Regions from separate parts of the Colwellia sp. RE-S-Sl-9 genome, predicted to be linked through region 3. Evidence: predicted binding sites of a transcription regulator. Region 3 holds the regulator's gene; each other region holds the start of a gene.
The links. The regulator FNR, encoded in region 3, switches genes on or off when oxygen is low (the NO sensors DNR and NnrR bind a similar motif). The targets are predictions, from matches to a motif close to TTGATCTAGATCAA.
Positions count from the first base shown of each region.

Region 1 (8,110 bases), 1.1 Mb from region 3:
TAATATTAGTCTCACTACTGCGTTTCATGCCCCTTGATGAAGCGCTGAAATAAATATTTGCTATGGGACGAATTTTTCGTCGTATAAAGTAGTGATTTTATTACTGGGATTTGCATACATTTTTTAAGAAATAAAGGAGCTGATATTTCGCTCCTTTTTAGTTATTAATTACAGCTCATCAATCAACTTCTATGTTACCCCTACTATCAATATTCATTTTACTGAATAATTAATTTTTATACCAAACGCATTAATGAATTGACCATTTAAACGAGTACAAATGATCAATTGGTTATTGCGATTGGTATTACTCATGGAGCTTCGTAAATTCCTGAATTTCACTTCTTATCTTTTTTAACCAATAACCTCAAGTTATTGTCTTATAGCTTTTTATTTATTTTTAAATTGTATGCAATTTATTGCTAGTAATTTTTATTAAAATAGTTAACTATAAGTTCAAATTTTTAACTGCCTATGTATCCAAAACTATAGACTTGTCTATAATTAAAATAACCTAAAAGGATGTTCGCCTAGATATTTATTAGTTGTATAGCTGAAAAGTAACTCATTCAGCTAAGTAGATTAGGAACAATAATGACACATCCATCTCAACGAAAAGTTACTGTAATATATTATACTGAAGGATCGCTTGAGCTAAAACATGACGTTAAAACCTTTGAAGAAAACATGAATGGTAGGGTTATTATTCCAAATAACTTTAAAGAGAATAAATCTATTATTGCTGTATGTGATGGTGAAATAGAGATTTTAAATAAAGTAGGTGAACGTATTTTGTCAGTAAAATACACCGCCTAATCTTTAAAAATATGAAAGGTAATTGTGATGGTAAATATATAACCATAACAGTTACCTTTTTTAGTGGTTAATAACCTTTAGATTCAGTGTGAGGTGTAGTTGAGTCAGCTTCTAGTTCTTTAGGCATATAATTTTCATCATGTTTAGCTAACACCTCTGTGGCTTCAATGACATAACTATCAGTATTCAATACACCATTTGCGACAATACCTTGTCCTTCTCTGAATAGATCAGGCAATATTCCATCATACTTTACAGTAACCATAGGTTCATTTTCATCAAAAGTAATAGGCATTTTCATGTCTGCTAATTTAAACGCTATTTTTAAACTATTCTCATCTCTTTTAACGCTACCAGGTACGACTAACCCACCAATTCTTAAACGTTGTCCATCGATCGCTTTGATACCAGAACCTTCTTTACCATTATAAATTTCTGAAGGTTTGTAAAACAGATCAATGTTTTGACTTAATGCATATAACACGAGTCCTGAAACAACGCCTAAACCTATTAGGATAGAAGTGACAATAGTTAAACGTTTTTTACGGCGTGGATTCATTTTCTTCCTCGGATACAGCTAAAGGGGATAGGGATTCTTGCTTATTTTTTTGAGTTTTTTCTTGGGCGCTTTGTTGCAATTTAGCTGCTTCTTTACGCTTAATTTCTCTTAGATAACGTTGAGCAATATGCTGAACAGTTTGTTGGTGCTTTTGTTTGCTAAACACAATAAGTAATAAAATAGCTAACGCGGCAACACCATATGAAAGCCAAACGTAAAAGCCGTAACCGCCCATATCAAAAAAGGCGCTAATACTTTCAAACTGCATTATTTACCTCCTTCAGCGAGTACTAATTCTTTTACCCAAGGGCGCATACTGTTTCTTGATAAAATCTCACTTCTAAAGCGGATACACGTTATCACTATAATGAGAAAAATAAAGCCCATATAACAAAATATAAATGGCCATAGCATATCTATTGTCATAGAAGGTTTGCCCATTTTACTGACTGTTGCACCTTGGTGTAATGTATTCCACCATTCAACAGAGTACTTTATGATTGGAATATTGATAACGCCTACCAAGGTTAATATGCCAGCGGCTTTACCTGCTAACCCTTTATCCTCAAAAGCGTTATGAAGTGCTATTACACCTAAAAACAAAAATAATAAAATGAGTTGAGAGGTTAGTCTAGCATCCCAAATCCACCAAGTACCCCACATAGGTTTCCCCCACGCCGCACCAGTAACTAAAGACACAAAAGTAAACACAGCGCCAATCGGTGCTAAAGCAGCAGCAGAGGCATCAGCAAGCCTTAACTGCCAAACAATACTGCATAATGCTGCAATGGCCATCCCAACATATATTCCCATGGATAATGTTGCGGTGGGGACATGAATATAGAAAATTCTGAAACTATCACCTTGTTGATAATCTGCAGGTGAAAAAAGCAAAGCCCAAATTAAACCAACAGTAAGCAAGGCAATTGTTAAATAGCTAAACCACGGAATTAACCTACCCGTTAGGTGGTAAGTGGTTTCAGGGTTTGCGTAAGGGTGTAGCCATTTCCACATGTTAGTTTGTACTCACTTTTAAAGCTGATGATACGGCAAATGGTGCCAAGGTAAGGGTACTAAAAAATAGCGCGGCAATTATAGCAAGTTGCCCTGTAAAAGGTAAGTTCATCGACGCGCTATCAATTGCACTCGTTGCAAAAATTAATACTGGAATATATAAAGGCAAGATTAATAAACTTAACAACACGCCACCTTTTTTAATGCCTACCGTTAGCGCAACGCCTATCGCGCCAATCAAACTTAATACCGGTGTGCCTAATAAAAGCGTGAGCATTAAAGCACCATAACTGTGTTCGTTTAGGTGTAAAAGTACGGCGAGTAAAGGCGCAATAAAAATAAGAGGTAAACCGGTTAATAACCAATGTGCGGTAATTTTAGCTAACACTAAAACAAAAATAGGGTGTGGGCTTAATAACATTTGCTCTAACGAACCGTCATTGTAATCAGATTTAAACAATCGATCTAATGACAAAAGTGTTGATAACAATGCTGCAACCCAAATAATACCAGGAGCTATACGCGATAATGTATTTATTTCAGGACCAATTCCAAGAGGGAAAAGCGTAATAACAATAACAAAAAACAAGATAGGATTTAAAATGTCGTCTTTATGTCTAAACGCTATCGTGAGATCTCGTTTTAATACCAGCATAAACGCTGAACGATAAGATAAGCTATTTAAATGTTGAGTGTTATTTACCATTGATTGTGCCATTAATTGGGCCATTGCTCAGTTCTATGTATTATAAAAAACAACATTAGAAGAAACGATATTCTAGCGTGAGTTTTTTTACTCGTTCTTTAGGTAATGCTAAATCTTGATGTGTCGTTAAAATAATACAGCCTCCCTTATTAACATGAGTTAAAAATAGTGACTCTAATGCTTTTACGCCAATTTTATCTATAGCGGTAAAAGGTTCATCTAAAATCCATATAGGTGCTTTCGTTTGCCATAATTGAGCTAGAGCAATACGCCTATGTTGTCCTGCACTTAGGTGCGAAGCTAAAGAATCTTCAAAACCTAATAAGTTAACGTCTTTTAATGTGTCTTCTGCCAAGTTAGGGTTTAAACCTTGTAATGCCAGATTAAATGCTAGGTTTTCTTGAGCCGTCATTTCGCCTTTTACACCGGGAAGGTGACCTAGATAAAGTAAGTTTTGATGATAATCTTCACGAACTTTTTGAATGTCTTTTTCATTAAAATAAACAGTACCATCATACGGTACAGATAAACCCGATAAGATACGTAATAAGCTAGTTTTTCCTGCTCCGTTAGGGCCTTCAACTTGAATAATATCACCTGAATAAGCGTTTATATTTAACGCTTCAAATAAAATACGATCCTCTCTAATGCATGTCAGCATTTTGGCTGATAACAAAGGAGTTGAAGTGGTTTTATGAGTTGTTTGCAAGAAAAAATCCAAATAAAAAACGTTATACGAAGCGAGTATAACCTAATGTTTATACTTTAAAATTGATATAGAACAACTTCGATTTATGCGCATTATCATACTATATCGGCATGTAATTCAACAGTTCGAAATAATATTGAAGATTCACACTAACTTTAATGATTAATAATATGGGTTGATGCTAGAATAACGCCAATTTTTAGGTTTAAAAAAACTCAAAAATAATATATTGCATGGGCTATTTGTCATAACTTATTACACTTTTTGTGCCTGAAAATGATAAATACATTCTAAAATACGCATTCAAATGAATAATGTTATTAAAAATTAATTGAATAGCCCCACCTTTATTCGACTTTACAGCAAAGATCGAGAAAGAAAGATAAATCCGGAGAAATAAATGATACCTGAGTTAGGGCACTTCGCTCTCATAATTGGTTTAGCCTTTGCTATTTGTTTAAGTATTGTGCCTTTAGTTGGCATAGCAACTAAGCACCAACAGCTTATAACTTATGCTAAACCGCTAACGTTTGGTATGTTTGCTTTTATTGCTATTAGTATTATTACTTTGGGTTATAGCTTTGTAACCGATGACTTCTCCGTACTTTATATTGCAAGCCATTCAAATAGCCATTTGCCTTATTATTTTAAAATAAGTGCGGTGTGGGGCGGGCATGAAGGTTCATTATTGCTTTGGGTTTTTTCTTTAGCCGCTTGGACAGCCGCAGTTGCTAAATTTAGTGATGGTATTGAAGACGCGTTTATTGCACGCGTTTTAGCTGTGTTAGGCATGGTTGTGGTTGGTTTTGCGGTATTTACTTTATTAACTTCAAATCCATTTGAACGTTTATGGCCTAATGTGCCTGTAGAAGGGCGTGACTTAAATCCTTTATTACAAGACGTTGGTTTAATTATTCATCCGCCATTATTATATTTAGGCTACGTTGGTTTCTCTGTGTCTTTTGCTTTTGCTGTAGCGGCTTTAATGTGCGGTAAGTTAGATGCGGCTTGGGCTCGATGGGCTAGACCTTGGACCGTTGGAGCATGGGTTTTCCTAACTTGTGGTATTGCTTTAGGTAGTTGGTGGGCTTATTACGAACTCGGTTGGGGCGGATGGTGGTTTTGGGATCCAGTTGAAAACGCTTCATTTATGCCTTGGTTAGTGGGAACGGCACTTATTCATTCGTTAGCGGTTACTGAAAAACGAGGAGCTTTTAGAAACTGGACTGTTTTATTAGCTATTTTTGCGTTTAGTTTAAGCTTGCTGGGAACATTCATCGTTCGTTCTGGAGTTATTACCTCTGTTCATTCGTTTGCAGCAGATCCAGGGCGTGGATTATTTATCCTCATGTTATTAGCTATAGCTGTTGGAGGCTCCTTAACATTATTTGCTATAAGAGCTTCAAACGTTGCAAGTTTTAGCCGTTTTGCTTTTTATTCAAGAGAAACAGCATTACTTATTTGTAACGTTATTCTTGTTATTGCTGCTGTTACTGTGTTACTCGGTACTTTATACCCATTACTCGTTGATGCCTTAGGTTACGGTAAAATTTCTGTTGGGCCCCCTTATTTTAATGCGGTATTTGTTCCAATAATGAGTTTACTCTTTATTGTTATGGGTATTGGCCCGCTTATTCGATGGAAAAAAGCTAAAAAAGGTGAATTACGTAAACAATTATTTTCTCCATCAATTATTAGTATTGTTATTGGTATAGCTTTTCCTTTCCTATATGCCGGTGAGTTTAATGCTTGGATCACTATGGGGATTACATTAGCCTGTTGGGTTGAGCTCGTGGTATTGAAAGACTTATACAACAGAGCGAAAGGCCCAGATGGAAAATTATCAATATCTAGGATCAGCTTAAGTCAAATTGGTATGACATTAGCCCATAAAGGTATTGCTATCGCTATTGTAGGTGTAACGCTTGTTTCTACTTATGAAACCGAAACCAATGTGAAAATGTCACAAGGTGAAAGTGCACTTATTTCAGGATACGAAGTTAAATTTAACGGTGTTAAAGACGTAAAAGGTCCTAATTACTCGGCGGTGCAAGGCCAAATTGAGGTTTATAAAAATGGTGACTTTGTTAGCTTGTTACAGCCTGAAAGACGTACTTATTTAGTACAAACTATGGGAATGACTGAGGCAGCAATAGATCCCGGTTTGTTTAGAGACGTTTATGTTGCTCTGGGTGATCCATTACCAAATAATGCTTGGGCGGTACGCGTACATTACAAACCTTTTGTAAGGTGGATTTGGTTAGGCGCTATTTTCATGGCAGTAGGTGGCGTACTTACCATGTTAGATAAACGATATCGTAGAAAAAAAACAGTGAAAACAAAATCTTCGAGCTCAGAAAATAGCGAAATTCAGAGTGCAAAACCAAATTTAGCAGGAGCAGAGTAATGGGTAAGTTAATTCGATTTATTCCTCTTATATTGTTTGTTGTATTGGGTGTGGTTTTATATCGCGGGTTGTCGTTAAATCCGACTGAACTGCCTTCTGCTTTGGTTAATCAGCAATTTCCTGAATTTTCGTTATATGGTGTTAACGATGAGAAAACGTTGAAAACCAATGCAGATTTTAAAGCCGGTATTAAATTGGTTAATGTATGGGGAACGTGGTGTCCGTCGTGCAGAGCTGAGCATGAGTATTTACTAAAACTTTCTAAAACTGATCGCTTTACTATCTATGGTTTGAATTATGACGATGAAAGAGCAGCCGCTCAAAAATGGTTAGCTGCTTTAGGTAATCCTTACCAGTTTTCATTGTTTGATGAATTAGGCAAGTTAAGTATTAATTTAGGTGTGTACGCCGCACCTGAAACTTTTGTTATTGATCATAACAATATTATTCGTAAGCGTTTCGCTGGCCCCTTAAATGCCAATATTTGGCGTCATGAATTTGAGCCACTTATTGTGCAAATTGAATCTGAACAACAAGCGGGGAGATAGTTATTATGATCACCAAATTTTTAGCCTCATTAGTTTTAAGCATTACATTAACTTGTGCTTTTATAACAACTTCTATTGTGCATGCTAGCCCTGTTGATACATACGAATTTAAAGATGAAGTGACTAAAATACGTTTCAACGATTTAACCAAAGAGTTGAGATGTCCTAAATGTCAAAATCAGAATTTAGCTGACTCTAACTCACCTATTGCAGCTGATTTGCGTAGAGAAGTTTATGATTTACTTGAGCAAGGAAAAGCAGACAGTGAAATTGTTAATTTTATGGTAGCTCGATATGGCGACTTTGTATTATATCGCCCGAGAGTGAACAGCCTTACGTATATTTTATGGTTTGGTCCTGCGCTATTATTACTTATTGGTGTAATAGTTGTAGTGATGATTATTCGTAAAAAGCCGCAAGCTACAGTTGAAAAAACACTTTCTACTGAACAGCAAAGCAAACTTGATAACATACTAAAAGACAAATAAATTCATGCCAGAACTCATTATATTAATTGTTGCTTTTCTTCTCCTTATACTCGTTGTTATTTGGTGGCATTTTATTAAACAAAATAACAACGTGACTATTGTCAATAACTCACAACGTGACGATACTAATGTTAGGTTATATCACGAACATAAAGCTGAAATTGAAAACGATTTTAAACAAGGCAGTATTGATGATGAAAATTACCAATACTTAATTGCAGAATTAGATAAAAGCTTATTACAAGATATAGAAGAAAATAAGAAAGCTTCAGCTGAAGACGTGATTGAAAGCAAAACTATTTCGGTTATTTGGCCAATAATATTAACACTCTTTGTTTTGACCTTTAGTTTTGTTATGTACAACCATAATGGCGCTTACGAGCAACTGAGTCAGCCATTAAACAGTAACCAACATGCTGGTGCTGAAATGAGCGAGCAAGATCAAGCACAACAAATAATTGCTCAAATCAAATCCCTGATCGATTTAACAGTAAACGAACCTGATAATTCAGACGCTTGGTATGGCTTAGGTCAAGCCTTTATCAATATTGGTGAATTCGACAAAGCGATAGAGTCGTTTGATCAAGTTATTCGCATTGAAGGTGAATCTGCTGAGTTATATGGTGCTAAAGCTCAAGCTTACTACTATAAAGACAATCAAACTATCTCAAGTGATGTGCAAGAGTTTATTGATAAAGCGCTAGCATTAAATCCTGCTGATGCTTCAACCAATATACTCATGGGTATGCATAATTTTATGAAGCAAAATTATGCAATAGCGATTAAACATTGGGAAACGGTTATTAATGCCGGTAAACCGAATGTAAATACACAAGCGCTTAGTGAGGCGGTAGCTGAAGCTA
Region 1 covers NZ_CP182631.1:4,047,262-4,055,371, forward strand. The annotation lists gene ACM9HF_RS17545 (TIGR02922 family protein) at 595-816, shown strand; gene ccmE (cytochrome c maturation protein CcmE) at 884-1,375, opposite strand; gene ccmD (heme exporter protein CcmD) at 1,359-1,643, opposite strand; gene ACM9HF_RS17560 (heme ABC transporter permease) at 1,643-2,389, opposite strand; gene ccmB (heme exporter protein CcmB) at 2,391-3,095, opposite strand; gene ccmA (cytochrome c biogenesis heme-transporting ATPase CcmA) at 3,151-3,804, opposite strand; gene ACM9HF_RS17575 (heme lyase CcmF/NrfE family subunit) at 4,205-6,211, shown strand; gene ACM9HF_RS17580 (DsbE family thiol:disulfide interchange protein) at 6,211-6,759, shown strand; gene ACM9HF_RS17585 (cytochrome c-type biogenesis protein) at 6,765-7,247, shown strand; gene ccmI (c-type cytochrome biogenesis protein CcmI) at 7,252-8,110, shown strand, end outside.
Region 1: a site for FNR is predicted at 3,867-3,880, ahead of ccmA (cytochrome c biogenesis heme-transporting ATPase CcmA). Genes of this name have one in related genera too.

Region 2 (8,110 bases), 1.6 Mb from region 3:
TTGATTAAGTAAACTGGCTAATTTTGCACTACCTTTAGTTTGCGTATAACTAGGCCCTAATTGAAACAAGCGATGCAATAAACGTGAACGAATATTAGCTTTAATCAACATAGCGCCACGGTGGCTATAACATTCGCTAAAATAACCAAATACAGCACGAATAAAAATAACAGCCACTAATACAAAGCTAACTTGAGTAAGCGTAAATGTTGGTTCTTCTTCGCTCGTAAATATAACAATATCAATTAAATAAGCTAATATTGCCGTTTGTAGGATCATTAACAAACCACTTAATGATCCTAATGCTATCGCTCGACTTAATCTGCCATGGGCATGTTTTTTTTGAGCTTTGAGCCAGCCATTAACTTGTTTCTTTTGTTGTTCAGTTTTCTCTTTCATTTAACTCACTTTATTCTCTGCTATCACTGAACGCTGGCTCGTTTTCTAACGTAAAAAAAACGATAGAATTAATCGTCGTTATTTTGATCATCAGCCACGTTATCTACATGCTGCTCCATCTCATACCACATGACATTAATGATCCCAAAAGACACGGCAAGTAAAACACCTAAAATCCAACTAAAATACCACATACATAATTCCTCTAAACTGACTTAATATATTCTGAGCTAATACGCGGTGTGATTATTTTGCTCAATTTCTTCAATCGTAACGGTACGCCACATTTTTCGGTAACACCAAAAGGTGTAACCTAAAATAATTGGTGTAAAAACAGCAACAACCATTAACATTAAACCTAAGGTACCTTCACTTGATACAGTATCCCACATCAATAAGCTATGATTCGGTTGGCTGCTTGAAGGCATAACAAATGGGAACATAGCGATACCTGCCGTTAAAATAACGCCCGCAATTGTTAACGAACTAGCCAATAAAGCTGTAGTTTTTACTGAGGTACTTTTATTTTTGATACCTAATAGAAAAGCAGCGACTAATGGCATAAATACACCGGTAAACGGCACTAGCCACAATATTGGGTTTTCAACAAAGTTTGTTAACCAAACACCAGAACCAGTACTGACTTCTTTAGTGGTTGGCTGCGCTTGTCCCATAGTATCGATAGTACTAACAACTGAGTAACCATCAACACTTTGCCAAACCATAACACCAGCAAGAGCAAACGTAATCGCTAAAACCACAGCTACAACACGACCAATATTGGCTGAGCGCTGTGCGACATCAGCATCTGTTCTTAGCACCAACCAAGTCGAGCCATGTAGCAACATCATACATACACTTATGACACCCGTTAATAATGTGAAAGGCGTAAACAAAGCAAAAAATGATCCTGTGTAAGTTACTCGCATTAATGAATCGAATCCAAAAGGTACACCTTGTAATAAGTTACCAAAGGCAACACCAAATACTAACGGCGGCACCATCGAGCCGACAAACAAAGCTTTATCCCAGTTAGTACGCCATTTGTCAGACTCTATTTTACTGCGATAGTCGAATGCTAACGGTCTTAAAAACAAACTAAAAAGTGTTAGCATCATCGCAAAATAAAATCCGCTAAACGCTGTGGCATACACTAAGGGCCAAGCAGCAAAAAGTGATGCACCTGCAGTAATAAGCCATACTTGGTTTCCGTCCCAATGAGCGCCTACCGTGTTAATAACCACACGACTTTCAACATCTTTTTTGGCAACAAACGGAAGCAAACCACCTACTCCCATATCCATACCATCAGTTACGGCAAAACCGATAAAAAGAAAGCCGATCAGACCCCACCATATAAATTTTAATGTTTCGTAATCAAACATATATTGCTCCTTAAGAATTCTGACTGCGAAGACCAGACGTTAACTCTGGTGTTTTTTCAAAATGATAACGCCCTGTATGTAATGAACTAGGACCTAATCGAGCAAACTTAACCATTAAATACATTTCGATAATAAATAAAATGGTATAAACAACAATAAAGGCAATAAGAGAAAACAGTACATCGCCAACCGCTAGATCTGAAGTCGACAAAAAGGTCGGTAATACTTCACTAATCGCCCAAGGTTGACGACCAAACTCAGCCACAAACCAGCCTGTTTCTATGGCTATCCATGGCAGTGGTAAAGCAAACAGTAATGATTTTAATAACCAAGGTTTAGTCTCTATTTCACGACGAGCATTAAAGTAAAAAGCTAAAACAAAAAGTAATAACATTACTACACCACAACCAACCATTACTCTAAATGCCCAAAACACAGGAGCAACTGGCGGAGTAGAGTCTTTAACCGCCTGTTGAATTTGTTCTTCGGTGGCATCAACTACATTATTGGTATAGCGTTTAAGTAAAAGTCCGTAACCTAAGTCATGTTTAGTCTCATTAAAGCGAGCAATGTTTTCAGGCGTTTCTTCACCATTACGTAACTTAGTTAAATATTCATAAGCGATCATGCCATTACGAATACGAGGTTCATGGGCTTTTTGTAAGTCACGTAAACCAATCACTTTTTCATCTAAAGAACGAGTCGCAATAATTCCCAAAACATAAGGTATTTTTACCGCATAATCGGTTTCCATCGTTTCATCGTTTGGTAAACCGACTAAAGTAAATGCAGCGGGGGCAGGCTCTGTATGATATTCGGCTTCAATTGCAGCAAGTTTTACCTTTTGTACTTCTCCTGTTTCATATCCAGACTCATCACCTAGTAAAATAACCGATAAAATGGCTGCTAAACCAAAACCGGCAGCAACCGAAAAAGAACGTTTAGCAAAAGCTACATCTCGGCCTTTCAGTAAGTAATAACTACTAATACTTAAAACAAACATTGACCCAGCAACATAGCCACCAGCAACGGTATGAATAAATTTAACCTGAGCAACAGGGTTAAAAATAATTTCACTAAAGCTCACTAACTCCATGCGCATGGTCATGTAATTAAATTCACTACCAATAGGGTTTTGCATCCAACCATTGGCGATTAATATCCATAACGCAGACAAGTTAGTGCCTAATGCCATTAGGAAAGTCCCTATTAAGTGCTGTCGTTTACTTAAGCGATCCCAACCTAAAAAGAACATACCCACAAAGGTAGATTCAAGGAAAAAAGCCATCAAGCCTTCAATGGCTAATGGCGCACCAAAAACATCACCCACATAATGAGAGTAATATGACCAGTTGGTACCAAACTCAAACTCCATCGTGAGGCCAGTAGCCACACCAATGGCAAAGTTAATACCAAATAACTTGCCCCAAAACTTGGTCATGTCACGATAAATTTCGCGGCCAGTCATCACGTAAACCGACTCCATGATGAACAAAATCCAAGTTAAACCTAAAGTTAGTGGTACAAACAAAAAATGAAATAATGCCGTAACAGCAAACTGCCACCGCGATAGTTCTACTAGGGTTTCACTTATCATACTCATTACTCTCGTTATTGCTCTTTTGTGTTAAAAAACATATTACTATGGCTTGAGCTAGCTTTGGTTTCTATCTAACTAATCATTGATTGAAATCAATAGTTTTTCAAATTCTCTTTTTAAATAAAATTAATGCTCTTATTAATCGATAAAAATAAGGTTCAACAACTTTATTCAGCAGCTCAGTATTTTCTGTACTTCATTAATTAACTACTTAAAAAGCAACAAAGATGCCACAAGACAAAACAAAATTAAAACCTATAAAAAACAGTTTATTAACACTTACAATAAGAATATTTCAGATAAAAACCTTTCAATAGAGACATAAATGACATTAAATAAAAACATCAAAGTCATAAATGTCACAAACAAGCAGGTAATCGTGGTAAATCAAACCATTCAAGCAATAATAGAATCAATTGAAAAACCAGCGATTACCAGTAAAAAAGGCTTAGTTTGTATGGCAAATGGCGGCACCCTATTTTTAGATGAAATTGGCGATATCCCCTTAAACTTACAAGTAAAGTTATTACGATTACTGGAAACAGGATATTACCGACGAGTTGGCAGTACTGAAAAGCAAAAAGCCAATTTTAGGCTAATTTGTGCAAGCCATAAGAACATAGAAGAAATGGTAGAACAAGGAGAGTTTAGAGAAGATTTATATTATCGAATTGACGCTTTTCCTATTCACTTACCCACATTAAAAGAAAGAAAAACCGATATTCCATTACTCGCCGAACATTTATTACTAAAAAGTGAATTTCCAACTAAAAAGTTTTCACCCGAGGCATTAAACGCATTAACCCTTTATCATTACCCCGGCAATGTACGAGAGCTTAAAAACATTGTTCAACGCAGTGCTTTACTGAGTGATGATGATTTAATTACTATTGAATCATTACCACAAAAAATTATTGTCTTAAATCAAACACAAAACAGTACTACAAACCTCATCTCAAATGAAAAAAAACACATTACTGACTTGCTTAAACAATACGGTAACCAACCTAAAGTTATTGCTGAAAAATTAGAAATAAGTGTGAGAACGCTATACAGAAAGTTACAAAAGCACGAGTTAAATATAAAAAATTAATTATTAATAGAAGATAACCGTAAGCATAGGAATTCGTTCAGATTGATTTAGGAAAGTTAAGTAACACTGAGTTAATTAAGTTATATACCCGTTACCAATCAAGATACGTATTTCAGAATACTTAAGCGATATTACTTCTTCGATGGCTCTAAAAACAATTTATACCAAACACATTAATGAATTGACCTATTTTATACGACGAATAAATGGTCAAATACATAGGTTCATCGTTCCAGACTGAACCTAAGCACATACTTCCTGTAGGTGAGACATTTATTTTAATAACGAGTTGTTTTAATAATTAAATAAATCACGATGTCATTGGCCATTGCGATTAGTATTAAACCTTACACTGACTTTGCCGCTTTATATTCTGAATGCATAAAACCCCATACGGAGAGAATACCCACAGCAGAAATTAAAATTAACATATTCATAAAGCTAGACCAGCCACCGGCACTATCAGCTAATCTACCGCCAACAAAGCCAAATGTAGCACTTGCAGCAAAACCAAAAGCATCAATTAAACACACGAGTTTCGCGCTATGTGGTCCGCCATATTCAATAGAGAATATTGACATAGGTAAGTAATAAGCCGGTGATATTGAAAAAGCGAATAAGAAAATAGCCGTTAGCGCCACCAAATAATTAACTTCGTTACTAAAAGCAAACCAAGATAAATACTTCAACGTTAGTACACTCAGTAAACTAATAGTTAACGCTATGGTTAGAACGGTTCTAATGCCCTTTTTGGAGAAGCGATCATAAAACGCGATAGAAGCTAATAGCCCACCTAAAGAACCTATTGGGAATATAGTAGAAGCCATTGCAGCTTGCGAAGGTGTTAGCTTGTAGCTTTCCATCAAGTAAACCGCTACAAAATCTAAAAATGCCATCATACAAGTTAGCATCATCAACATGATCACCACTAACCAAACTCGTGGGCTTTTAGCAAAAGCGAGCATTCCACCCATCATGCTAGTGCCTTCCAGCGGATGATTGTACTTATTATCAAGGGCTTGTTTTGATGCTAAGGCTAGTTCAATTTCTTCAGGACTTGCATTAGTGTTGTCATTTTCACCTTCATTATCTTTAAAGAAATTAGGGTTTTCAGGCTTTTCTTTTAAGAAAATATAACACCCTAAAAATATAACCAAAGCAAAAACAGCAGCGATAATGGCCACTGTTCGCCAATGCATAAAGCTTAATAACCAACCAAAAAATAAAGTAGCAAGTACAACACTAAAACGCGAACTGGTTGATAAAATACTCCATACTCTTCCGTAATGATGAGGATGATACCAATCGCCTACTAACTTAGTCATACCCGGCCAGCCAGCTGATTTAGTAAGGTAAAGTAAAAAGGCAAATACTGAAAATACCATCACATTAGGTGAAAACCCAAAGGCAATAATAAATAACGCAGTAAGTAACACACCAGCTAAAAAGGTAAAACGTCCGCCAATTTTATCAGCAAGAGGTCCCCAAATAAGTTTTCCCACCAGAGCACCTAAAGTACCGTATGCGGCAAAGTCCCCTAAGTTTGTTTTTGTTAAGCCCAAAGTCTCATCAGCAAGCATAGCAGGGCTGAGAATGGTGATCATTTGTCGACAGATCATCATGGCGGCATAACCCAAATACATATAGATAAGGATGTTTAATTGTTTAGGAGGTCTACTAGACATAATTTCTCGTTGAACGCTGTAATATAGTTTCTGACGCTGCTATAAAACTCTGGTTCTGTTGGTGTGAATTAACATTAACTGTACATGCACTATGATATTCAATTGTTTACGTAAAACTGACGTATATACTCATAGCTCAATTCAATTAAATTCTTATTTTTATATTTTTACTTAAAGCCGTTCTGGAAAGTTACTAAAAACACCATCAACACCTAAAGCTTTCACTTTAGCAATGTCATCGTATTCATTAACTGTCCAAACATATACTTTCAAACCTTTTTCATGTGCATCATTTACAAAATCTTGATTAATAAAATCTAAGCTCAAATTAACAGAATCTGCTTGAAGTTGAACAGCACATTCACTATACGAAAGTGGAACACCTTCAATTAATGCTCCAATCGATATTTCAGGATAATGCTGTTTAAACTTACTTAATTCGTGATGATCAAATGAAGAAACCATAAAGTCACTTTCAGCCCAGCCTTTCGTTTTTATATATTTTTTAATAACTTGGATAGTGGCTAATGCAGTGTCTTTACCTTTTAGCTCAACGTTCACGATAACTTTCTTATCTATAACGTCTAAAACTTCCTCAAGAGTGGGTACAAGTTCACCTTTACCCGCATCAAGAACTCTTAACTCGGCAAAGGTTTTATCTTCTGTATAACCTTTACCATTTGTCGTTCTATCAACTTTATCATCGTGCATAACAATAACTTCACCTGTTTTGCACACATAAACATCTAACTCTATAGCATCTACATTTAACGCCAATGCTTTTATAAAAGACCGAATGGTATTTTCAGGCTCATGCCCCATTGCGCCACGATGGCCTATTTTTAAAACGTTTTTATCCAAAATTCAATTCTCATTATTCTTTAATAATTACTTTCAACACGAACAATAAAGTAAATAAAAGCCTTTCATTTCAATCTAAGTTTAGCATTAAGCTTCTCTATATTGGTAAATATCTTAACAACACTTCTTTCTGTATCGTAGAAAATTCGGCATTATTCCCGCAATACAACCACAAAACAAGAACTTTCACACAAACTTAATAAGCAAAGCAATAAGTTCATCGGTTTTACCACAAAGTTAGAGAACGAATAATTTTTCACAAATAAACCGCTTGAAACTGCCCCCTTATTTGCTTCATTTGTTATAATCCCCCAAACGATCATTCAAACGGTTCCTTTGAGATCGTAAAAAACAGGTTAAGTAACTACGTTTCTTCTACCTATACTCTGTATATTTTTAATATATAAGTATGTTGTTACAGAACAATTAAGGCAAAACTTAAAGACAAAGTATCTAACAGTAAATTTCGAAGCTAATGGCCATTGAAAGTTATTTTATGGTTTGCTGCTAAGGGGAAAATATCGCTGTTGAAGAAGCTCTGTCTTAAATGAGTACTTAATATTTTTAGGAACAATAAATACAAAGGATACATATGTCTCACATAAAAAGACCTACTAAAACAGTATTAACTGTAGCAGTAGCGCTTGCATTGAGTAATGGTGCAATTCAGGCTCAAGAAAATAATGTAGAAAAAAAGAAGCTGACAGTGATCGCCAACTCGAAAGAATAATTGTTACATCAACCCGCCGCTCTGAAAACCAACAAGAAGTTCCACTTGCTGTTCAAGCAATGAGCGGTCAAAAGCTCCAAGAACTTGGTATTGATAGTTTTGAAGATTACGTTGCTTTACTTCCAGGTGTTAGTTCAGAAGGTCAAGGTCCGGGTAAACAAGAAACTTATATCCGTGGTGTTTCTGCAGGACGTGCAGATGTCAGGCTTGCAGGTATCGGCGGCGAACCAAGTGTAGCTTTTTACCTTGATGAGGCCCCTATCACAACACCAGGCCGTAATATTGATTTATATGCCGTAGATCTACAACGAGTAGAAGTATTAAAAGGCCCCCAAGGTACATTATTTGGTGCTAGTT
Region 2 covers NZ_CP182631.1:1,928,954-1,937,063, forward strand. The annotation lists gene cydD (thiol reductant ABC exporter subunit CydD) at 1-399, opposite strand, end outside; gene cydX (cytochrome bd-I oxidase subunit CydX) at 468-593, opposite strand; gene cydB (cytochrome d ubiquinol oxidase subunit II) at 630-1,784, opposite strand; gene ACM9HF_RS08255 (cytochrome ubiquinol oxidase subunit I) at 1,795-3,381, opposite strand; gene ACM9HF_RS08260 (sigma 54-interacting transcriptional regulator) at 3,710-4,477, shown strand; gene ACM9HF_RS08265 (MFS transporter) at 4,825-6,162, opposite strand; gene ACM9HF_RS08270 (glycerophosphodiester phosphodiesterase) at 6,334-7,023, opposite strand; gene ACM9HF_RS08275 (hypothetical protein) at 7,616-7,753, shown strand; gene ACM9HF_RS08280 (TonB-dependent receptor) at 7,753-8,110, shown strand, end outside.
Region 2: a site for FNR is predicted at 3,467-3,480, ahead of ACM9HF_RS08255 (cytochrome ubiquinol oxidase subunit I). Genes of this name have one in related genera too.

Region 3 (8,110 bases):
CAGTTTGAAGGTCGTGCTGATGAATTTGTGGCACTAACACACCCATTCGGTTGTTCTCAATTAGGTGATGATTTATCAAATACACGTAATCTGTTAAGTAGTTTAATGCAAAATCCGAATGCTGGTGGCGTATTAGTTATTGGCTTAGGTTGTGAAAACAATCAGTTATCTACATTAATGTCTGAAACTAAAGATATTGATACCAAGAAAGTACGTTATTTCAACTCCCAAGAAGTAGACAACGAAATTGAAGTGGGCTTGAAATACGTTGAAGAATTACTGAATGAAATGGACAAAGACGTTCGCACCGAAGTACCGGTATCGCAACTTACATTAGGCATGAAATGTGGTGGTTCAGACGGTTTTAGTGGTTTAACAGCAAACCCTGTTGTTGGCCGAATTACTGATATGCTCACCCAATACGGTGGTCGCGTTATTTTAACCGAAACCCCTGAAATGTTTGGTGCTGAACAAGTGCTTATGGACAGAGCATGTAGTAAAGAAATTTACACTGAAATTGTTGACCTTGTGCAAGAGTTTAAAGATTACTTTATTAGAAACAATCAACCTATTTACGAAAACCCATCACCGGGTAATAAGGCTGGTGGTTTAACCACATTAGAAGAAAAATCTCTTGGCGCCATTCAAAAAGGAGGCAAAGCCATTATTAATGAAGTGATTGGTTATGGTAAAAAAGCGTCTTCTGGCAAAGGATTAACCTTGTTACAAGCGCCTGGAAACGACGCGGTATCATCAACCGCCCTTTCAGCTGCAGGAGCTAATATCATTCTCTTTACCACAGGTAGAGGAACTCCATTAGGCTTTCCTGTTCCTACCGTAAAAATATCGTCGAATACAGATTTAGCGACGCGTAAAAAACATTGGATTGATTTCGATTCAGGCCAAATATTAACGTCTGATATGAGTATTGATGAATGTGCCGAACAATTATTTAGTTACTTACTAAAAGTTGCATCAGGTGAAAAAACAAATAACGAGATTAACGATAATCGTGAAATTTCTATTTGGAAAAACGGTGTAACTTTATAAGCACCTATTAAAAAATAATATAAAAAGGAGAGATGAGCTGATCATCACTCCTTTTTCTTCTCATTTATTTACGCCATATTCAGCATCAAGGTTATCCATAAACCTAACACCATAAAAACAGCGGCCCAAAAAACAATAATACGATGTAGTAAATGATTATAAGTAATGTGAATATAAGCATGCATTACGCGCAGTATCACAAAAGCCCACGCAAAGTATAAACCGACAACACTAGAAATATTTAAAGCAACGTAAAATAAACATCCCACATAAAATAATACCGGTACTTCAAACTGGTTATTAAAACAACGCGTGGTTTTAATAACGCTCTCAGGAAAACTTTCAGCATCCATTAATTTATACGCTTTGGGATTAACTTTACGTGCTTTTACGCTATTTACACGTGTAAAAAATGCAACAATTCCGATAACTAATGTAAGTAATACCATAAAAAATACAGGGTAAATCAATGAAAACTCCTTAACGGCTATAATAATGTAAATTAAAACAATTATACCTCCTTCACATAAAATTATAGATTTAAATCAATTCCCTCCATCTTTTATTGGTTCATCACTAATAAAAACGTATAATACGCGCTTATTTATTTTCATGAACAAGGCATATAAATGACAACATATTGGTACAAAGAACCATGGGCTTGGTTGGTATTCGCATTACCCTTCTCGGCCGTAGTTGCAGGTATTGCTACTTATATTATTGCCAACCACGAACCTGATCCACTGGTAGTTGGTAACTATTACAAAAAAGGGAAAGCAATTAACTTAGAGTTAAGTAAAATAAAATTAGCTCAAAAACTAGGCATGAAATTTTCTCTTACATTAAAAGATAATGAACTCGTGATAAAACCTACGGGTATTGAAAAAGAATTTTCATTACTTAGCGTTAATTTTTATCATCCTACACAAGAAGAAAAAGACTTCGCTTTAACGTTAACTCCAGATGGCGATGGCAATTTTAGACATCACTTAGATCATGACGTTAAAGGTAAGTGGCAAATTACCTTATCTACTTTTGATAATAAATGGAAAATTCAAAACACGATATATTTACCTCAAGCTTCAGCTATTAGTATTGAGCCTGCACCTAAAGACAGTTAAACCTTCATGTTAGTTTAGTCATATTACCCAGTTAATTATGACTAAACTAATTATTGATAAACTCACATTACTGAAATAAAACAACCTATGTCATCTTTGTGTTTCCATTGCGGTGAAGCTATTCCTAAAGGTATAGATTTATCAGTTAAAATAGATAACGTTATACAACCTATGTGCTGCATAGGTTGCGAAGCCGTTGCTTCTGTTATTGTTGAAAATAATTTAACGGAATATTATCGATACCGCACCGAGCCAGCCAAAAAAGGCGAACAACTGGTTCCACAACAGTTACAACGTAATCAATTATTAGATGACGAAAGCTTACAAAACGAATTTACCTTTAAAACTAACGAATACAAAGAAGCTATTTTAACTATTGATGGTATTAGTTGTGCTGCCTGCGCATGGTTAATTGAAATGCAGCTATCGAAAACCACAGGCATAGTTTCTATTACCGTAAATGCAACCACACAACGCGCAACCGTTAGATGGCAAGATGATAAACTAAAGTTAAGTGAAATATTAAAACGCATAGACAGCATCGGTTATAAAGCACTTCCCTTTAAAGCCAGCCAAATCGAAGAACTAAACAAAGCTCAAAGTAAATCATTTATCAAGCGTTTAGGCGTTTCAGGCATTTTAATGATGCAGGTATTAATGATTGCCGTAGGATTATATTTTGGCGCGTTTTCAGATATGTCTGAATACAACCTTGTTTATTTAAGATGGGCTAGCTTAATTTTAACTTTACCTATAGTTACCTACGGCGCTTTTCCTTTTTATAAAGGTGCGATAAATACATTAAAAATAAAACGCCTTTCAATGGATGTTCCTGTTTCTATTGCTATAACTCTTGCTTTTTCTGCCAGCGCTTGGGCAACGGTTAGTCAGCAAGGAGAAGTGTATTTTGAATCAGTCGCCATGTTTACTTTCCTATTACTTATTGGCAAGTTTTTAGAGTTTAGAGCGCGAATGCGAGCCTCTCATGTTTCGGCTAATTTACTCAAGCTAATGCCGATGACCGCAACCAAGCTTGTTTCTATCACTGACGATAAAGGCACAACTCAACAAGAAAAATTAATAGCCGCGAAACATTTAAAGAAGTTTGATCTTGTATTGATCAAGCCTGGTGAAACTGTACCTGCCGATGGCATGGTTATTTCAGGTACTAGCCAAATTAATGAATCGATGTTATCTGGTGAACAAACACCTGTTAACAAAAATATTGGCGATAATGTTTTAGCGGGTACCATTAACGGCGATGGTAATATTACGGTTGAAGTAAAAAAAGAAAATCAATATTCATTCTTAAACCAGATGATACGTTTAAGTGAATCGTCTCAAGCCCATAAACCTAAATTAGCCAAGCTTTCAGACAAAATAGCACAATATTTTGTCGCAACAATTTTACTTACCTCAATAGCAACGGCTATTTATTGGCAAATACACTTACCTGAAGAAGCCTTTTGGATAACGCTTTCGGTATTAGTGGCAACCTGCCCTTGTGCTTTATCGTTAGCCACACCAACCGCATTAACTTGCGCAACAGTTACACTAAATAATAAAGGTATCTTGATAAAGTCAGCCCACGTAATGGAAACCTTACCTAACGTTAATTGTTTTGCTTTTGATAAAACAGGCACGTTAACCACGGGTGAGTTTACTATCAGTAAGGTGGAATTATTTGATCGTGCGTTTAGCGAAAAACAAGTATTAGCTATTGCTGCTGGATTAGAATCTCACTCAGAACACCCTATCGCAAAAGCATTTATTAAACATAGAGACTTTTCTCTTAATGTCACCCAAATAGAAGTAACACCCAGTTCAGGCGTTTCAGGTAATTATCAAAACGAAACCTACCAAATAGGTAAACCCAGTTGGTTATTACCCACCCTACGTTTAGCCGATTCAGAAGCTAATGTGAATAATGCTCAATGCGTATTGGTAACAGGCGAACAACTTATCGCTGCCTTTTACCTAGAAGACAGTGTAAGAGATAACGCCGCTAGCTTAATTAAAAACTTGCATGACCAATCAATATCAACCTTAATGCTTTCAGGCGACAATAAAGCCGGTTGCGATAAAACACAGTCTGTTTTGCATTTATCTCAAGCTCACAGTAATTTAAGTGCTAAAAATAAAGTTGAGCTATTAAAAGCCAAACAAGTTGACCATATTGTTGCCATGGTGGGTGATGGTGTCAACGACACGCCTGTATTTAGCGCGGCTCATATAGCCATAGCCATGGGAAGTGGTACAGATATTGCGAAAAACGGCGCAGATATTATATTATTAAACAGTGATTTAACTAATATTACTGCGTTAAAACTCATTGCTCAAAAAACTAAAAAAATTATTTGGCAAAACTACTTATGGGCATTTGGTTATAATGCCTTAGTGTTGCCGTTAGCAATGGCTGGCTATATTACGCCTTACCTCGCAGTTATTGGTATGTCAGCCAGTTCCATATTGGTTGTGACTAACTCACTGCGCTTACTTAATATCAAAAAAGATACAAAAGGCTAATATATTCAATGAGCATAATTTACGTATTAATTCCTATCGCGGTACTATTAACGGCTATTGGCCTTTATCTTTTTTTCTGGGCAGTTAAAACAGAACAATTTGATGATCTTGAAAAACAAGGTTTAAGTATTTTGTTTGACGAAAATGACGATCAAGCAGCTGATAAAAATAAATCAACATCAGAATTAATATCAGAAAAGAATAAAAACACCAACGCATCAAATCAACCAAAAGATAGTTAATGAACATTGATTATTTTTCAGCCTTTATTATAGGCATTTTGGGATCTGGCCATTGCTTAGGAATGTGTGGTGGCATAACCTCAATGCTAACCTCTGCTCTACCTAAACATTCGTCGTACTCAAAAACACTTTTAGTTTTCAGTTATAATTTTGGTCGCATATTATCTTATACCCTAATTGGCGCAATAGTTGGTTTTACAGGTTCTGTCGCGGCTAAAAATCTTGGCGTACCTTTAGCTGGTTTACGCGTAATATCCGCTCTATTTCTTATATTTTTAGGACTTTATATTGGCCAATGGCTTATGTGGTTAAATAGAGTTGAACGCTTAGGTAAATTTATTTGGCAATATTTATCACCTTACTCCAAACGTTTAATACCTGTAGACTCACCACAAAAAGCCATAGGTTTAGGTGCGCTATGGGGCTGGTTGCCCTGTGGTTTAATTTATTCAATGCTAACATGGTCATTAGCTAGTGGCAGCGTAACTACGGGCGCATTAATTATGACTAGCTTTGGCTTAGGAACCCTACCAGCATTGCTTATTATGTCGTATAGCTTAATCAAAGCAAAAACGCTACTTAACCACCCCTTATTTAGAAAAACAATGGCAATAAGCCTTATCGGTTACGGTATTTATACCTTGTACTTGCTCGTTTAATCGATTGCATATAGATGAAGGTTAGAATATGATCCAAATCAATTAACCTTTGATTAAGTATGGACATTATGGAAAACAACAATTGCTCAGGAAAACAACACATCCATTGTCAAAACTGTAGTATTAGTGAATTATGCCTTCCATTTTCGTTAAACGAGCAAGAACTTAATACGCTTGATAATATTATTGACCGTAAAAAGCCTATCCATAAAGGTGAGCAAATTTTTCAAGACGGCGACGAAATGAAATCTCTTTATGCCATTCGTTCTGGTACATTTAAAACCTTTACCGTTAATGAGCAAGGAGAAGAACAAATTACAGGGTTTCATCTAGCAGGTGATTTATTAGGTTTTGACGCCATTGCCAATTCAGAACATCCTAGTTTTGCTAAAGCACTGGAAACATCAATGGTATGTGAAATTCCATACGACACGTTAGACTCTATTTCTAACACTATGCCAAAGCTTAAAAAACAAATATTAAAAATGATGAGCTCTGAAATTCGTTCAGATCATGAAATGCTTATGTTACTTAATCATAAAAATGCAGAGCAACGATTAGCAACTTTTATTAGTACGTTAAGTAAAAGATATCATGAACGAGGATTTTCTGCGTCTGAGTTTAGATTAACCATGACACGTGGCGATATAGGTAACTTTATTGGTTTAACGGTTGAAACGATTAGCCGCTTACTGAATAGGTTTCATAAAAATGGTTTAATCGATGTGAGTGGCAAACTGATTACCATTAAAAATATTGAAAAGCTTAACGAAGTTGCTTCACTGTAATTCGATATATACCCGTTACCAATCAAGAGGCTATTTCAGAGTGCTTGAGCGATATCAATTCAAGGCAACGCTTTGTGATAATGGTTACTCCCTTATGAAAAGCGTTGTTGATGAAGTGATTTTGCTCAAGCGCTTCTTCGATGGGTCTAAAACAATTTATGCTTCGTTATTAACTTTAGTCAGGTTCCTACACGGATGTAGGACATTAGGGTAACGCAGGAGCAGTTACCGAGAATAGCCATGACGTAAACTTAATGCCTTGCATACATGGATGTAGACCTTAGATTTTGTTTGGAACGTAAAATCTGTGCTTAAATTGTTTTTAGTTCCCACTGAAACCTGCATCTTGAATGATAACGGGTATAAACAACAGTAGTAAAAGGTACGTTATTATTACTGTTGTTAATCTCCGTAAAAGATCTATTTTAAATTTCATATTCCCCTCTTCATCAAGATATTATTAATTAAGAATATCTTGATGTAAAACAATTAAAAAACACTCGTTCATACACTATACTGATACTCATGGTATTATAAATACGAGCTAAATAATTGGGGACGATATTATGAAAAAGTATCAAAATATACTAACGGTTATTGATCCTACGACAGACGACCAAAAAGCGTTAAAGCGTAGTATTGAACTAGCACAACATACTAAGGCTACTATCACAGCCTTCTTATCTATTTTTGATTTTTCTTACGAAATGACCACCATGTTATCAAGCGATGAACGTGAATCTATGCGACAAACCGTTATAGACGATAGACACCAATGGCTTAATAACATTATCGAACAACTCGATACAGAGTCACTTACTATCAACACCAAAGTTGTTTGGCACAACAGACCTTTTGAAGCAGTGATCAGCGAAGTGCTTGATCATAATCACGACATTGTTATTAAAGGTACTCACGAACACGACAAACTAAAATCCGTTATATTTACGCCTACCGACTGGCATATTTTACGTAAATGCCCTTGCCCTGTGTTATTAGTTAAAGATCATTTATGGCCTGAAAACGGCAATATACTTGCAGCAATAAATGTAGGAAGTGATGAAGAAGAACACCTTTCGCTTAACCATAAAATCACCTCACAAGCGAGCGACTTAGCAAAAACAATAAACGGTAACGTGCACATTGTTAATTCTTATCCCGGTACGCCTGTTAACATCACCATAGAAATACCTGAATTTAACGCGGTAGAATACAACGATACTATGTTAAAACATCACCAAGATGCGATGACAGAACATTGTGAAAAATACCAGATAGCGAAAGAGAACACCTACGTTCAAGAAGGTTTACCTGAAGATGTTATCGAAGAAATTGCCAACCAAATCGACGCAGAATTAGTGATTTTAGGCACGGTAGGTAGAACAGGATTATCAGCCACATTAATAGGCAATACCGCTGAACACGTAATAGATCGACTGAACTGTGATGTACTCGCGTTAAAACCTGATGGATATGAATCACCTTTTGTTAAGTAATAAAAACACTAATAAAGTAGCTAATTACTATTTTAGTTACTTTATTACCTATTACATCTAAATCAACTTAACTCTACTTTAACTAGCTTAGTAACCAAGTCCTCCTATTTGTAGTAATATTAAATTGATCCCTCGCCAATAACAAAACTCAATTAGCGATATATAACACTACAATTAACAAATCAATCTATTGATTTTATTATTAAAGTTGTGTAATGTTAGTTTCGT
Region 3 covers NZ_CP182631.1:377,945-386,054, reverse strand. The annotation lists gene ACM9HF_RS01620 (UxaA family hydrolase) at 1-1,050, shown strand, start outside; gene ACM9HF_RS01615 (MAPEG family protein) at 1,119-1,520, opposite strand; gene ACM9HF_RS01610 (FixH family protein) at 1,680-2,171, shown strand; gene ACM9HF_RS01605 (heavy metal translocating P-type ATPase) at 2,259-4,697, shown strand; gene ccoS (cbb3-type cytochrome oxidase assembly protein CcoS) at 4,706-4,939, shown strand; gene ACM9HF_RS01595 (sulfite exporter TauE/SafE family protein) at 4,939-5,598, shown strand; gene fnr (fumarate/nitrate reduction transcriptional regulator Fnr) at 5,658-6,386, shown strand; gene uspE (universal stress protein UspE) at 6,953-7,882, shown strand.